One region of the Promicromonospora xylanilytica genome, then DNA from elsewhere that is predicted to be linked to it. Evidence: riboswitches for the same ligand, from Rfam matches in the RefSeq annotation. Region 1 holds a riboswitch; the other holds the start of a gene.
What was found. A riboswitch is a leader RNA that binds a small molecule or an ion and turns the genes downstream of it on or off. The one in region 1 is predicted to bind cyclic di-AMP.
Positions count from the first base shown of each region.

Region 1 (7,109 bases):
GCATGGCCGCGCTCCGCGCCAACCTGTACGACCGGCTCGCCGCGCACGACCGTCCGGTCACGGTGCGGCGCGGCGACCTCCTGGCGCGGATCGGCCAGGACGTGGACGACGTCGGCGACGTGGTGGTCCGCGCGCTCGTGCCGGCGGGGGTCGCGGTGGTGACGTCGCTCGGGTCGGTGATCCTGCTGGGCGTGCTGCTGCCCGCGGCGGGTGTGGCCCTTGCGCTGTGCCTGGTGCTCGCGGGGATCGTGACCCCGTGGCTCGCGGCGCGGGCCGCGGCGCGCACCGAGGCACGGGGCGCGGTGGTGCGGGGCGAGGTGACGGCGCTGTCCCTGGAGATCCTCGAGGAGTCGGCGGCGCTGCGCGTCGCCGGCCGGTTCGGAGCGCGCCTGGCGGACCTCGACGCGGCCGACGCTCGTCTGTCCGCCGTCGCCGACGACGGTGCGCGCACCTCCGGGCTCGCCGCGGCGCTGGGCGCGCTCGCGCAAGGGCTCGCGGTCCTCGCCTCGCTCGCGCTCGGGATCCCGGCCGCCCTGTCGGGGTCGCTGTCCGTCGAGGCGCTGTCCGTCATCGTGCTGACGCCGCTCGCCGTGTTCGAGGCCACCGCGGGGCTCCCCACGGCCGCGGTCCAGCTGCACCGGTCGAGGGCGGCCGCGGGGCGGTTGCTGGAGCTGCTGCCCGCTGCGGATCTGCTCGGGGGAACGGACGGGGGCGTCCGGTCCGGGGAAGCGGACGGGGGCGTCCGGTCCGGGGGAACGGACGGGCACGTCCGGTCGCGGGAAACGGGCGCGGGCAGCAGCGTGTCGCCGGCGGCGGGCGACACGCTGCTCGTGCTCGACGACGTCGCCGCCGGCTGGCCCGGGACTGCCGGTGGGCCTGATGCTGCCGGTGGGCCGCGCGCCGTGGTGGAGGGCGTGTCCCTCACGCTGCGGCAGGGCTCTGTCGTGGCGCTGGCCGGACCGTCCGGCGTCGGCAAGACGACGCTGCTGATGACGGCGGCCGGCCTGATCCCGCCGCTGGGAGGTCGGGTGCACCGAGGACAGGCGCACCGAGCGTGGTCGGCAGAACGTCAGATGATCGGCAGCCCGAGTTACCGATCACCTGACGTTCTACCGACCACAACGCCCACGCCTGTGCCACCGCCCGCCGGGCCCGGCAGCGCGCTGTTCGTCGGGGAGGACGGGCACCTGTTCGACACCACGGTGCTGGAGAACCTGCGGGTCGCGCGGGGCGACGTCACGGCCGCGGAGGCCCGGGCCGCGCTCGACGCGGTCGGGCTCGGAGCCTGGCTCGCCGCACTCCCCGAGGGCCTGGACACGGTCGTCGGCACGGACGCGGCCGCTGTGTCGGGCGGCGAGCGCCGCCGACTCCTGGTCGCCCGCGCGCTGCTGAGTCCTGCACGGGTCCTACTCGTGGACGAGCCCGCCGAGCACCTCGACGGGGAGACCGCGGACGCCCTGGTGCGTGCCGTCGCGGCGCACGCGCGCGGGACCGGCCGGGCGGTGCTGCTGGCGACCCACCGGCTGACCCCGCTGGCGGTGGCGGACGAGGTGCTGCTGCTGACTCACGACGCCTCGACCGCCCCGGCCCGGGTCGGATCCCGAGGCCCCCACCCCGACCTCCTGACAAGCAACCCGACCTACGCCTGGTCCACCACCCAGGAGACCCCGATCAGTTGAGCACAGCAGTTCCTGCCCATTGGCCGCCCGCCGCGGCAGGAACTGCTGTGGTCAACTCGACAGCACCGACATGGCCGCCGCTCGGCCCGGGATGCCGCTCACGCCACCGCCGCGGCGGGCGCCCGCACCCGCGAGCAGGACCCGCGGGTGCTCGGTCTCGACGCCCCAGCGCCCCGCGTCGGCACCGTCCTCCGCGAAGGGCCAGCTCAGGTCGCGGTGGAAGATGTGGCCGCCCGGCAGCCCGACGTCGCCCTCCAGGTCGACGGGGGTGCGCACCTCCAGGCAGGGTGCTCCGTCGGCGTCCAGGGCGAGCACGTCCTCGACGGGCTCCGCCAGCACGGAGTTCAGGGACGCGAGCGTGGCCCGCAGCGCCCGGTCGCGGGCGCCGTCGGGGTCCGCGCGGAAGAGGCGCGCCGGCATGTGCAGCCCGAACAGGGTGATGGTCTGGGCATGCGTCGACGCGAGCGACGGCCCGAGGATGCTCCGGTCGGTCAGGGTGTGGCAGTAGATCTCGCTCGGCGGCAGGTCAGGGATGCGTCCGGCGGCGGCCTGCGCGTGCGCGGTCTGGAGCTGGGTCAGGGACTCGTTGACGTGCAGGGTCCCGCTGAACGCGGCGACGGGGTCGACGTCGTCCCGCAGCCGGGGCAGCCGGGTGAGCAACATGTTCACCTTGAGCTGCGCGCCCTCGGGGCCGGGCTCCGGCGCCTCGCCGCCCAGCAGGCGCTCCAGCTCGGCCGGGGCGCATCCCGCGAGCACGTGCCCGGCGGTCGCGCCGCGGACCCGCCCGTCGGCATCGGTCCAGGTGACGTCGGCGCCCGACGCGCCGGGGTCCACGGCGGTGACGGTCGCCGAGGTGACGATCTCGGCACCGGCCGCCACGGCGGCGTCGCGCAGGGCGCCGGAGACCGCGCCCATGCCGCCCACCGGCACGTCCCAGTCGCCGGTCCCGTTACCGATGACGTGGTAGAGGAAGCAGCGGTTCTGCCGCAGGGACGGCTCGTCGACGTCGGCGAACGTGCCGATCAGGCCGTCGGTGGCCGCGACGCCGCGCACCACGTCGTGCGCGAACGTGCCGCGCAGCGCCGCTCCGAGGGGCTCCTCGAAGAGGGCGCGCCAGGCCTCCTCCCCCACGCCGTCGACCACCCGGTCCCGCACCTCCGCGCGCGGGAGCAGCGGCTCGGTGAGCGTCGGGGCGAGACGCCGGGCCACCTCGGCGGTCATGGTGTAGAAGCGCACCCAGGCCTCGAAGTCGTCGTCCGCGCCGGTGAGGCGGCGGAACGAGGCGCGCGTGGCGGCGTCGTCCTGACCGTCGACGAGCAGGCCGCCCTCGGCCACCGGCGTGTAGGAGGACCAGCGCCTGCGCCTCAGCGTGACAGGGAGGCCGAGCTCCTCGACCACCCGGCGCGGGAGCAGCGACACGAGGTAGGAGTATCGCGAGAGCCGCGCGTCCACTCCGGTAAAGGGCCGGGCGGAGACGGCGGCGCCGCCCACATGGTCCGCTCGTTCGAGGACCAGGACGGAGCGGCCGCCACGTGCCGCGTAGGCCGCCGCGGTGAGTCCGTTGTGACCTGCGCCGACGACGACGACGTCGTACCGGGAACGCGTGGAGTCAGGCATGCCCGTCATAGTCGCATGGGGCACTGATTACCAGCGAGGTTCCATCACAAGTTGGTATGTGACCTAATCGTGACAATCGCGCGAGGGGCGGGTACGGTCATGTCACCTCGCCAGCAACGGTGAGGTCCTGGTCCGGACGCCGAGCCCTGTCACCGGATCTGAGCAGCTACGACGTGACAGGGGCGGGGGAACCAGGTAAGCCGGGCACGCGAGTGTCCTTGGGGTGAAGCCTCCTTGTGAGGCCGGGTGATCGCTCTCCCCATCCGAACCCGACAGCTCACTTCGTAGGCGTCCGAGGAGATCACTGGTGACCGTACTCACCGACCGCACCCACGACTGGGCGGACGACCAGGCAAACCGTTCCAGCAGCCGGGGCAGGCACCGCGCCGACGGCCCCGCACTCACCCCCTTCACCGCACTGACCCAGACCGCCGCAGAGAATGCCGCCCGTACCGGCGCCATCGCGGTCGTCACGTCCGGCATGCTGGCGTCGGTCTTCACCCAGACCGCCCACACCGCGCCCGCCGAGACGCACACCCAGACCACGCTCGCCGGGGCGACCCCGGTCAGCAACACGGTCGACTCCACGACGCGGGCCGGCTTCGCCGAGAACCTGGTCACCAAGGTCAAGGTCACGCAGGACGCGGACTTCTGGGCCGAGCGCGGACGCGTGTCGGTGACCCCGTACGCCGAGACCGAGGCCGGCATCGCCGAGGCCAAGGCGAAGGCAGAGGCCGAGGCAAAGGCCAAGGCGGAAGCCGAGGCCAGGGCGAAGGCTGAGGCCGAGGCAGCTGCCGCAGCGGAGGCCGAGGCCGCCGCAGCCGCGGAGGCGGAAGCCGCCGCAGCCGAGACCGCGGCCGCCGTCGAGACCGCCGTCGCGGACACCTCCGGCCTCGGCCAGCAGGCCGTCAACCTGGCCCTCGAGTACGTGGGCGTGCCCTACGTGTGGGGCGGAGCCTCCCCCAGCGGCTTCGACTGCTCCGGGCTCATCCAGTACGTGTACGGCCAGCTCGGCATCAGCCTCCCGCACAGCTCGAGCTCGATGTCGACCGTCGGGTACCAGGTCTCCGCCGCCGAGGCGCAGCCGGGCGACATCGTGTGGACGCCCGGCCACGTCGCCCTCTACGCGGGCAACGGCATGGTCGTGGAGGCCCAGCAGCAGGGCACTCCCGTGCAGTACGGCGAGATGTGGCAGGACAACGCGGTGTTCATCCGCGTGACGGGCTGACGACTTCTCGCGTCGCTCTCCGGATCGACCACGGGGTGTGTGCCGCCGGACCTCCGGTGGGACGCACCCCGTGGTCGTGGACCGGTCGGGTAACGTCCCGGACGTGAAGATCCTCGTACCGGACGTACCCTTCGACATCGACTTCCCGCCCCTCCTGCCCGACGCCGGGGCCTCCTTCGCGCCCGGCGGCGCCGACGTCGTCGCCACGTACGCGATGAACGACCCGGTCCCGGAGGAGCACGCGGACGCCGAGGTGCTGGTCACCTGGTCCAACCCGCCCAAGGTGCTCGCCGACACCGCCCGCCGGCTCACCGGCCTGCGCTGGGTGCAGACCCTCTCGGCCGGCCCGGACGTCGCGCTGCGGTCCGGGTTCGGCCCCGACGTCGTCATCTCCTCCGGCCAGTCCCTGCACGACGACACCGTCACCGAGCACGCCCTCACGCTCGTCCTCGCGTCCGTCCGGCGCATCGACGCGGCTCTGGCCGCGCAGCGCGAGCACCACTGGGCCAAGGAGATCACCTTCGCCCAGGCGGACCCGGTCACCGGCCGCGAGTACACGCTCGACGGCGCACGCGTGACCATCTGGGGCTTCGGGTCGATCGCCCTGCGACTGGCCCCGCTGCTGACCGCGCTCGGCGCGCGGGTCACGGGTGTCGCCACGCGTGCGGGCGAACGCGGCGGCTACCCGGTGGTCGGCACCGACGGGCTGGACGCGCTGCTGGCCGAGACCGACGTGCTCATCTCGCTCCTGCCCGCCGCCCCCGCCACCCACCACGTCCTCGGCGAACGCCTGCTCGGCCTGCTGCCGCCGTCCGCGCGGTTCGTCAACGTCGGCCGGGGAGCGACCGTCGACGAGGCGGCCCTCGCGGACGCCCTGCGGTCAGGGCGCCTGGCCGGTGCGGCGCTGGACGTCACGGAGACCGAGCCGCTGCCCGCGGAATCCCCGCTCTGGGACGTCCCGAACCTGATTCTCACGCCGCACGTGGCGGGCGGCCGGCCGCGCGGCGCGGCGCGGTTCCTCGCGGAGCAGCTCACGGCCTGGCGCGCCGGCGGAGACCTCCGGAACGTGGCGCCGCGCTGACCCTCCGTCGAGTGCTACGGGGTTCGGGGACGCGGGGGCCGCTGGCAGACCGGACAGCTGAACGAGGACCGGTTCATGAACGCGTCGCGGCGCACCAGCGCGCCGCAGCGCCGACAGGGCTCGTCCTCGCGTCCGTACACCGCGAGCGAGCGGTCGAAGTACCCGGACTGCCCGTTCACGTTGACGTACAGCTCGTCGAAGCTCGTGCCGCCCTGGGCGAGTGCCTCACGCATGACCTCGGCCGCCGAGTCGAGCACGCGGCGCACGTCGGCGGCCCGCAGCTTGTCGGTCTGCCGGGCCCAGTGCATCTGTGCCCGCCACAGTGCCTCGTCGGCGTAGATGTTGCCCACGCCGGACACGACGGTCTGGTCGAGCAGGGCCCGCTTCACCTGGGTCCGGCGCCGGCGAACCCGCCGGATCAGGTCGTCCAGGTCGAGCCCGGGGTCCAGCAGGTCACGGGCGATGTGTGCGACCGGCTCCGGCAGCAGGGGCAGGCCGGAGCCGTGCCCGGCCGGTATGCCCCCCGCCACCGGCACCAGGTCCTGGACGCTCAGGTGCCCGAACGTCCGCTGGTCCACGAAGTCGAGGTAGCGCGCCCCGCTGGGGGCACCGGTCAGGTGCAGGCGGACGCGCAGGTGCGGGTGCCGCCAGTCGTCGGCCGCCACGGACGGCTCGTCGCCGAGCACGGCGCTCACGGCGGGTCCGGGTTCCGGACGGGCACCGCGCACGAGCAGCTGACCCGACATACCGAGGTGCGCGAGGAGGGCCGCGGTGGGGTCCGGCGCGGCCGGCGCCGACGTCGGCCCTGCTGGTTCGGCCAGCGGCAGCCAGAGGAACTTGCCCCGGCGGACCGCCGCCTCCAGCCGCCGGCCGGTGAGCTGGTCCCTGAAGGAGCCCGGGCCGCCGTCGTGCCGGCGGACGCTGTACTCGCGGAACACCTCGACGTCGCGCACGACCGCGCCGACCACGAGGCGGTCGAGACCGTCCCGGACGGTCTCGACCTCGGGAAGCTCAGGCACCGGTGGCCGGCGCCTTGCTCTCGACTCCGCCGGCGGACGGCTCGTCGCTCGCCGGCTTGGGCAGCGGGAACTTCTCCAGCAGAGCCCGGTAGGTCTCCTCGGCAGCGCCCTGCTCGGCGTGCTTCTTCGCACTGCCGGAACCGGAGCCGTAGGTGACGCCGTCGATCACGACGGTCGAGTGGAAGACGCGCGCGTGCTCCGGCCCCTCGAACGTGGCGATGTAGTCGGGCGCCCCCAGACCGCGCTCGGCCGAGGCCTCCTGCAGCGACGTCTTCCAGTCGAGCCCCGCGCCAAGGCCCGCTGCGACGTCCAACGTCGAGTCGACGAGCCGGTGCACCAGCTCCCTCGACGTCTCCAGGCCGTGCGACAGGTAGGTGGCGCCGATGAGGGCCTCGACCGTGTCGGACAGGATCGAGTCCTTCTCGAACCCGCGTGTGCGGATCTCGCCCTTGCCGAGCAGCACGTACTTGCCCAGGCCGAGGGTG
Region 1 is NZ_BAAGRP010000004.1:353,809-360,917, forward strand. Features, by position in the region: gene cydC (thiol reductant ABC exporter subunit CydC) at 1-1,679, shown strand, start outside; gene ACYVK7_RS06580 (phytoene desaturase family protein) at 1,731-3,305, opposite strand; cyclic di-AMP (ydaO/yuaA leader) riboswitch at 3,451-3,602, shown strand; gene ACYVK7_RS06585 (C40 family peptidase) at 3,604-4,524, shown strand; gene ACYVK7_RS06590 (NAD(P)-dependent oxidoreductase) at 4,628-5,605, shown strand; gene mutM (bifunctional DNA-formamidopyrimidine glycosylase/DNA-(apurinic or apyrimidinic site) lyase) at 5,620-6,624, opposite strand; gene rnc (ribonuclease III) at 6,617-7,109, opposite strand, start outside.

Region 2 (7,109 bases), on a different contig from region 1:
CACCTCCGACCTTTGGCGGAGGCACACTCACCTCGCGGAGGAGCGTGCGTGCTCAGTGCGCCGAGTAGCCGCCGTCGACCAGGTGGTAGCTGCCGGAGATGAAGGACGCCTCGTCGCTGAGGAGGAAGAGCGTCAGCGCGGCGACCTCCTTGTCGGTCCCGAGCCGCTTGGTCGCGTGCTCGCTCTCGAGCGCGGCCAGCGCCTCCTCGCTCAGCGACGACCGCACGAGCGGGGTGTCGATGAAGCCCGGACCCACGGCGTTGGTCCGCACGCCCTGCTCGGTGTACTCGAGCGCGGCCACCTTGGTCAGCCCGACCAGCGCGTGCTTGCTGGTCACGTAGGCCGCGTTCTCCGCGATGCCCACCGAGCCGAGCACGGAGGCCATGTTCACGACGGCGCCGCCGCCTGCCGCCACCATGGCCGGGAGCTGATAGCGCAGGCCGTAGAAGACGCCGTCCAGGTCGACCGCGCGGACCCGGTCCCACGCCTCGATGTCGTAGTCGCCGATCTTGGCGGGCGGCGCGCCGATGCCCGCGTTGTTCACGGCGAGGTGCAGCGCCCCGTACCGCTCGACCGCGAGGTCCACCGCGGCGCGTGAGTCGTCTGCCCGTGCCGTGTTCTGCTCCAACGGCACCGCCGTGCCACCCGCGGCCGTGATCTCGTCGACCACCTGCTGCGCGCTGTCGAGCTTGATGTCGGTGACCACCACGGAGGCGCCCTCCGCGGCGAGCTGCCGCGAGATCTCGGCACCGATGCCGCTGCCGCCGCCCGTGACGATCGCCGTCCTGCCCTCGAACCTGCTCCCCGTCGCCATGCTGTTCTCCCCTCGCCGCCGTGGCCGACAGCGCTCGCCGTCCCCTCAGTTCTAACCCGCGGCGGGCCGGGTCACCTGCGGAGCCCGGCCGTGCCGCGACGATCGACGGTGCCCGGGTGGTCCGGCTGCACACCCCGGAGGCGGGCGACGTGGTCCTGGCTGTCGCCGGCGGCGCGCTCGGCGAGCGGGACCTGGTCCCGATCCGCGACGTCGTCAGCGGCGTCGCCCGTTCCGCCCCTGGGCGGCCTGCGTAGGCGGGGCGGGCCCTCTGTGACCCAGGTCACATCGGGGTCCGGTCACACGGCTCGAGGCTCGGGAGTCGAGCCTTCGTGCGGCACACCGCACGTCACCACTCCCCGTGACTCCCGTGAAGGAATCATCATGACCTCAGCTCTCGAGACCCTCCGCCGCGACTTCGGCGGCGACATCATCGAACCTGGCGGCGCCGGGTACGAGGCGGCCGGCCGCACCAAGCTGGCCGCCGGCAGCCCTGCCTACGTGCTGCGCCCCCGGACCGTCGCAGACGTACGGGCGGCCGTCGGGTTCGCGGCCGGCTCGGGCCTCGCACTCTCCGTGCGGGGCGGGGGACACAGCTTCCCCGGGCTCGGCACCAACGACGGCGGTGTCGTGATCGACCTCGGCGAGCTCGCGGAGGTCGAGCTCGTCGACGCCGACCGGCACCTCGTCCGGATCGGCGGCGGCGCGACGTGGGGCCAGGTCGCCACCGCCCTGGCCCCGCACGGCCTGGCGATCTCCTCGGGCGACACCAGGAGCGTCGGCGTCGGCGGGCTGACGCTCAGCGGCGGCATCGGGTGGAAGGTCCGCAAGTACGGCCTGGCGATGGACAACGTGGTCGGCGCAGAGGTGGTCACTGCCGACGGGTCCGTGGTGCGCGCCGGCGACAAGGAGAACCCCGAGCTGTTCTGGGCGATCCGCGGTGGCGGCGGCAACCTCGGGATCGTGACCGCCTTCGAGTTCGTGGCGCACCCGACCACGGAGGTCTTCTCCGGCAAGATCACGTTCCCGGCCGCCGAGGCCGTCGGGGTGCTCCAGGGCTGGGCCGAGCACGCCCGCACGGCACCGGAGGAGCTCACCTCCGTCGCGAACCTGGCCAACCCGTTCGCCGGCGGTCACGAGGCCCCGGTCGAGATCCACGTCGTGGTCGACGGGGACGACCCGGAGCTCGCGGCCCGCGTGCTCGACCCGATCCGCCGGCTCGGCACGGTCCTCGAGGACGACGTCGCGCTGGTCGCCTACGCGGACGTGCTCGTGGAGGGCGCCGCGCTGCCGCCCGGCATCCAGCTGCTCGCCCACGACGGGTTCGTGAACCGGGCGTCGGTGCCGGACGTGCTGCAGGTCCTCGCCGAGGTCGGCACGTCGCCCGGCTCGCCGTCGATCGCCGTCCGGAGCCTGGGCGGTGCGGTCTCCCGGGTCGCCGACGACGCCACCGCGTACGCGCACCGACAGGCGGAGCTGCTGGTCGCCACGATCGCCGGCGGTCCGGCGCCGGTCGTCGAGGCCGCACGCCCCGGACTGGCCGCGATGTGGGACAAGCTGGCCCCGCACCTCAGCGGCGCGTACGCCAACTTTCTGCTCTCGACCAGCGAGGACGACGTGGCGGCGGTCTATCCCGCGCCCACGTACGCGCGGCTGGCGGCGATCAAGCGGCAGTACGACCCGAAGAACCTGTTTGCCCACAACCACAACGTCCGGCCGCAGTAGACAAGGGTCACGGCGTAACCCCAGGTGAGATGGCATCGGCCAGCGTGCGAAGTGACTTATCGCACGTTGGCTAACCGGGTCAAGTAGGACATTCGTCCACTCGTCGACCGTGATGCGATTGTGACTTTCGGGTCGCCTGGGGTTAACGTCGCCCGGTTCGTGGAACGCCACGAGCACTCGAGGCGGACGCCGAGCCCTGTCACCGCCTCGAGGCTGTACCGACCGAATGACAGGGACGGGGGAACCAGGTAGGCGGGCACCACCCGGTGCCCTTGGGGTGAAGCCGCACCAGCAGCACGCGGCCGGGTCATTCTCCGATCCGAATCCGACAGCTCACCTCGCAGGCGTCCGGAGAACCGATCGTGACCTCTCGCATGCCCGGGCGCCATCGTGCTGCCCGCAGACCCATCACTCCGCTGACCCCGATCTCCCGCGCCGCCGCGCGGGGCATCTCCACCGTCGCCCGTCGTGGCGCGGTCGTCGCAGCCGGATCCGGCCTGGTCGTCACCCTCCTGAGCGTCCCCGCCGACGCCGCACCGGTGGCCGACCACGGCACGTCCACGGCCGAGCAGGACACCCTGACGACCGCGGCCGCACAGACCGAGACGCTGCAGGCCGGGGCCGCCGAGGCCGTGACCGTGTCGGCCGCAGCCACCGCACCGGCCGTCCAGGTCGCGGCGGACAGCAAGTTCGCCCTGGAGACCGGGACCATCAAGGTGACCCCGGCCCCCGAGCCGGAGCCCGTACCCGAGCCCGAGCCCGAGCCGGTCGTCGAGGAGGCGGTCGAGGCCGCCGAGCCCGTCGAGGAGCCGGCCCCCGAGCCGGTCGAGGAAGTCGTCGAGGAGGCCGTCCCGGCCGCCGCCAACGACATCGTCTCGATCGCCCGCCAGTACATCGGCGTGCCGTACGTCTGGGCCGGTTCGACGCCCGCGGGGTTCGACTGCTCCGGCTTCACGGCGTACGTCTACGCCCAGATCGGCGTCACGCTGCCGCACTCCTCGTCCGCGCAGCGCTACGCGGGCACCGAGGTCTCGGCCGCCGAGGCACAGCCGGGCGACCTCATCTGGAGCCCCGGCCACATCGCCATCTACGCGGGCGGCGACATGCAGATCGAGGCGCCGGTCCCCGGCCAGACGGTGCACGAGTCGCAGATCTGGCAGGACAACCCGGTCTTCATCCGCGTCGGCTGACGCACGGCTCGGCCGGGCGCGCAGCTCGGCCGACACGTCCACGAGGGCCCGCACCACACGGTGCGGGCCCTCGTGCGTTCCGGGGCCGAGTGGCATGATCACCGCCATGAGCGTCCCCACGGCGGTCGAGAGCAACGCCCTGAACACCATCGACGAGTCCGAGCGGCGCGGGTCGCCACGCAGCCTCTTCTGGCCGTGGTTCGGGGCCAACGTGTCGGTACTGGGACTCGGCTACGGCTCCTACCTGCTCGGGTTCGGTGTCTCGTTCTGGCAGGCGACCGTGGTCGGGGCGATCGGCATCGTGGTGTCGTTCCTGTTCTGCGGGTTCATCTCGCTGGCCGGCAAGCGCGGGTCGGCCCCCACCATGGTGCTGTCGCGCGCGGCGTTCGGGGTGCGTGGCAACACGCTGCCCTCCCTCCTGTCGTGGATCCTCACCGTCGGCTGGGAGACCGTGCTGGTAGCGCTGGCCACGCTCGCGACGTCGACGGTGCTCGGCACGCTCGGCTGGGGCGGCGGAACCGTCACCAAGGTCGTGGCCCTCGTGGTGGTGGCGGCGGTCGTGGTGGCGGCGGGCGTCTTCGGGTTCGACCTGGTGATGCGGCTGCAGGTGATCATCACGGTGCTCACGGCGGTGCTCACCGTCGTGTACATCGTGCTCGTCGCCGACCACGTGGACTGGGCGGCGGTCGCCGCGATCCCCGCCGGCGGCGCGCCGCAGGTGATCGGCGGGCTCGTCTTCATGATGACCGGGTTCGGCCTGGGCTGGGTCAACATGGCCGCCGACTACTCGCGCTACCTGCCCCGCTCCGCCTCCGGACCCCGCATCGTCGGCTGGACCACCCTCGGTGCGTCCCTGGCACCCGTGGTCCTGCTCGTCTTCGGCCTGCTGCTCGCCGGCTCCGACCCCGATCTGAACGAGGCGATCGGCGCGGACCCCATCGGCGCCCTGTCCACGCTGCTGCCCACGTGGTTCCTCATCCCGTTCGTCGTGGTGGCCCTCGCCGGGCTGGTCGGCGGTGCGGCGCTCGACATCTACTCCTCCGGCCTCGCCCTGCTGTCCCTCGGGCTGCCCGCGCCGCGCTGGGTGGCCGCCGCCATCGACGGCGCGCTCATGATCGTCGGCGCGGTCTACGTCGTGTTCGTCGCCGACTCGTTCATCGGCCCCTTCCAGGGCTTCCTGATCACCCTCGGCGTACCCGTGGCGGCCTGGTGCGGAGTGCTGCTCGCCGACATCCTGCTGCGCCGCCGCGACTACACCGACACCGACCTGTACACCGTCTCCGGCCGCTACGGGTCCGTGCACTGGCCCGCCGTGCTCCTGGTGCTGGCGGGCACCGCCGTCGGCTGGGGTCTGGTGACCAACACCTACGCGCCGTGGCTGGCCTGGCAGGGCTACCTGCTGGGTCCGCTCGGCGGGATCGAAGGCAGCTGGGGCTTCGCCAACCTCGGCGTGCTCGTCGCCCTGGCCATCGGCTTCGCCGGCACGCTCCTGCTGAGCTCCCGCGCCGTGCGCCGCCAGGAGGAGCGGTGACCGGGCCGGCCTCCGCGGTGGTGCCGCCCGGGCCGGACGCCGCCCTGGTCGTGATCGACATGCAGGACGTCTTCGCCCGCCCGCCCAGCCCCTGGGCCTCCCCCGGCTACCCGGTGGCTCTCGCCGGGACGCGGCGTCTGCTGCCCGCCTTCGCCGGCCGCACCGTCCTCACGCGGTACGTCGCCCCCGCGGTGCCCGACGGCGCCTGGCGCGCCTACTTCGACCGGTGGCCCTTCGCGCTCGTGCCCGAGACCGACCCGCTCTACGAGATCACCGACCTCGGCGACGTCGCCGCCTCCGGCGCGCCCGTGGTCACCCGCACCACGTTCGGCAAGTGGGGACCGGAGCTGGACGCCGCCACCCGCGGGGCCGGCGAGCTGGTGCTGACGGGCGTGGCGACCGACTGCTGCGTCATCTCGACGGCGCTGGCCGCTGCCGACGCGGGCCGCCGGGTCCTCGTCGTCGCGGACGCCTGCGCCGGGTCGACGCCGGAGGACCACGAGCGGGCGCTGGCCGTCATGCGGCTGTACGCGCCGCTGGTCGAGGTGACGACGGTCGCCGAGGTCCTCGCCGCCGACTGACGACGACCCGGTCGAGCCCGGCGGCGGCCAGCAGCCGGCGAGGAACCATGCGGCTGCCACCAGAACGTCGTCGGTCCGGCGGCAGCCGCATGGTGGTCAGGAGGTCGCCGCTCAACGGCTCGCGCGACGACCCGAGGTCACCAGTACTTGGGCAGGTCGAAGAAGTCGTCCCCGTCCAGGTCCTCGACCGAGCCGTCGGCCAGGCTCTCGGCGATACCCGTGATCCCGGACAGGACCACCGCGGTGAGCATGCCCTGCTGCTTCTGGCCCCAGTCGTCGGACTGGCCGCGGACCTCGAACAGCACCGACTTCGACCCGTTCAGTGCGAACGCCGAGCGCGCCTGCCCCGCGTAGTCCCTGTCCCAGGTGTACCCGTCGGCCACGAGCGGGTGGGTGTACCGCACCACGCCGCCGAAGAACGGCGAGGTCTCCGCGTTGCCGCCGCCCGCGTGCTCACGCATCGCGTTCGCCGCGGCCAGGGCCAGACTGCGGGAGCCGTCCTGGTCGAGCAGAGGCCAGTCGTCGTAGCGCGGGTTGCCGTCGACCTCGGAGCCGAGCGGCGGGTAGTCGAGCGAGACCGTGACGTACTGGCCGGTCTCGTTCTCCTGGTTGCACGGGCCCATGTGGTGCAGGTCGACGAAGCCGTCCACCTGGCCGAACTCGTCGCGCAGGTCGGTGTACAGGTCACGCAGGGCGCGGGACTCGTTCGTGAGGAACATTCCCGGCTCGGTCTCGTCCGTCGGGAACGTACCCGGGCTGGGCTCGGCGTCGAGGTCGGCGCTGAAGTCCCGGTTGATGTCGAAACCACCGGCGTTCTCGCTGTAGTAGTAGGGCGCCTCGGTGCCCTCGAGCGCTGGGTAGGTGTCCTGCACGTCGTCCCAGGTGAACGTGTTCTGGCGCTGGTTGAGCTCACCGCCGTCCGGGTTGAACATCGGGACGGCGACCAGTGTGACCCCCTCGAGGATCGCCTGGGCCTCGGGGGAACCGCTGGTGCCGAGCGTCTTCAGCAGGGACAGCAACGACTCCGTGCCGACCTTCTCGTTGCCGTGGATCTGGCTGGTGACGAGCAGGACCTGCTCGCCGGTGCCGACCCGTGCCGCGTAGAGGTCGCGTCCGGAGCGGCTCTGGCCGAAGACGTCGACGTCCACGCGCCCCTGGCTCGTGGCCTCGATCTGGCCGAGGCGCCGGCCGAGCTCTGCGTAGCTCGTCCACCCGGAGGTAGCCGGGTCCTCGAGGTTCTGGCACTGGGCGTTCCCGTTCACCGCCTGGGC
Region 2 is NZ_BAAGRP010000072.1:10,656-17,764, reverse strand. Features, by position in the region: gene ACYVK7_RS21540 (SDR family NAD(P)-dependent oxidoreductase) at 53-814, opposite strand; gene ACYVK7_RS21535 (hypothetical protein) at 931-1,068, shown strand; gene ACYVK7_RS21530 (FAD-binding oxidoreductase) at 1,196-2,536, shown strand; cyclic di-AMP (ydaO/yuaA leader) riboswitch at 2,743-2,897, shown strand; gene ACYVK7_RS21525 (C40 family peptidase) at 2,899-3,726, shown strand; gene ACYVK7_RS21520 (purine-cytosine permease family protein) at 3,833-5,257, shown strand; gene ACYVK7_RS21515 (cysteine hydrolase family protein) at 5,254-5,838, shown strand; gene ACYVK7_RS21510 (M14 family zinc carboxypeptidase) at 5,976-7,109, opposite strand, start outside.
Region 2: linked by a shared signal. The riboswitch ahead of ACYVK7_RS21525 (C40 family peptidase) and the one ahead of ACYVK7_RS06585 (C40 family peptidase) in region 1 are both predicted to bind cyclic di-AMP.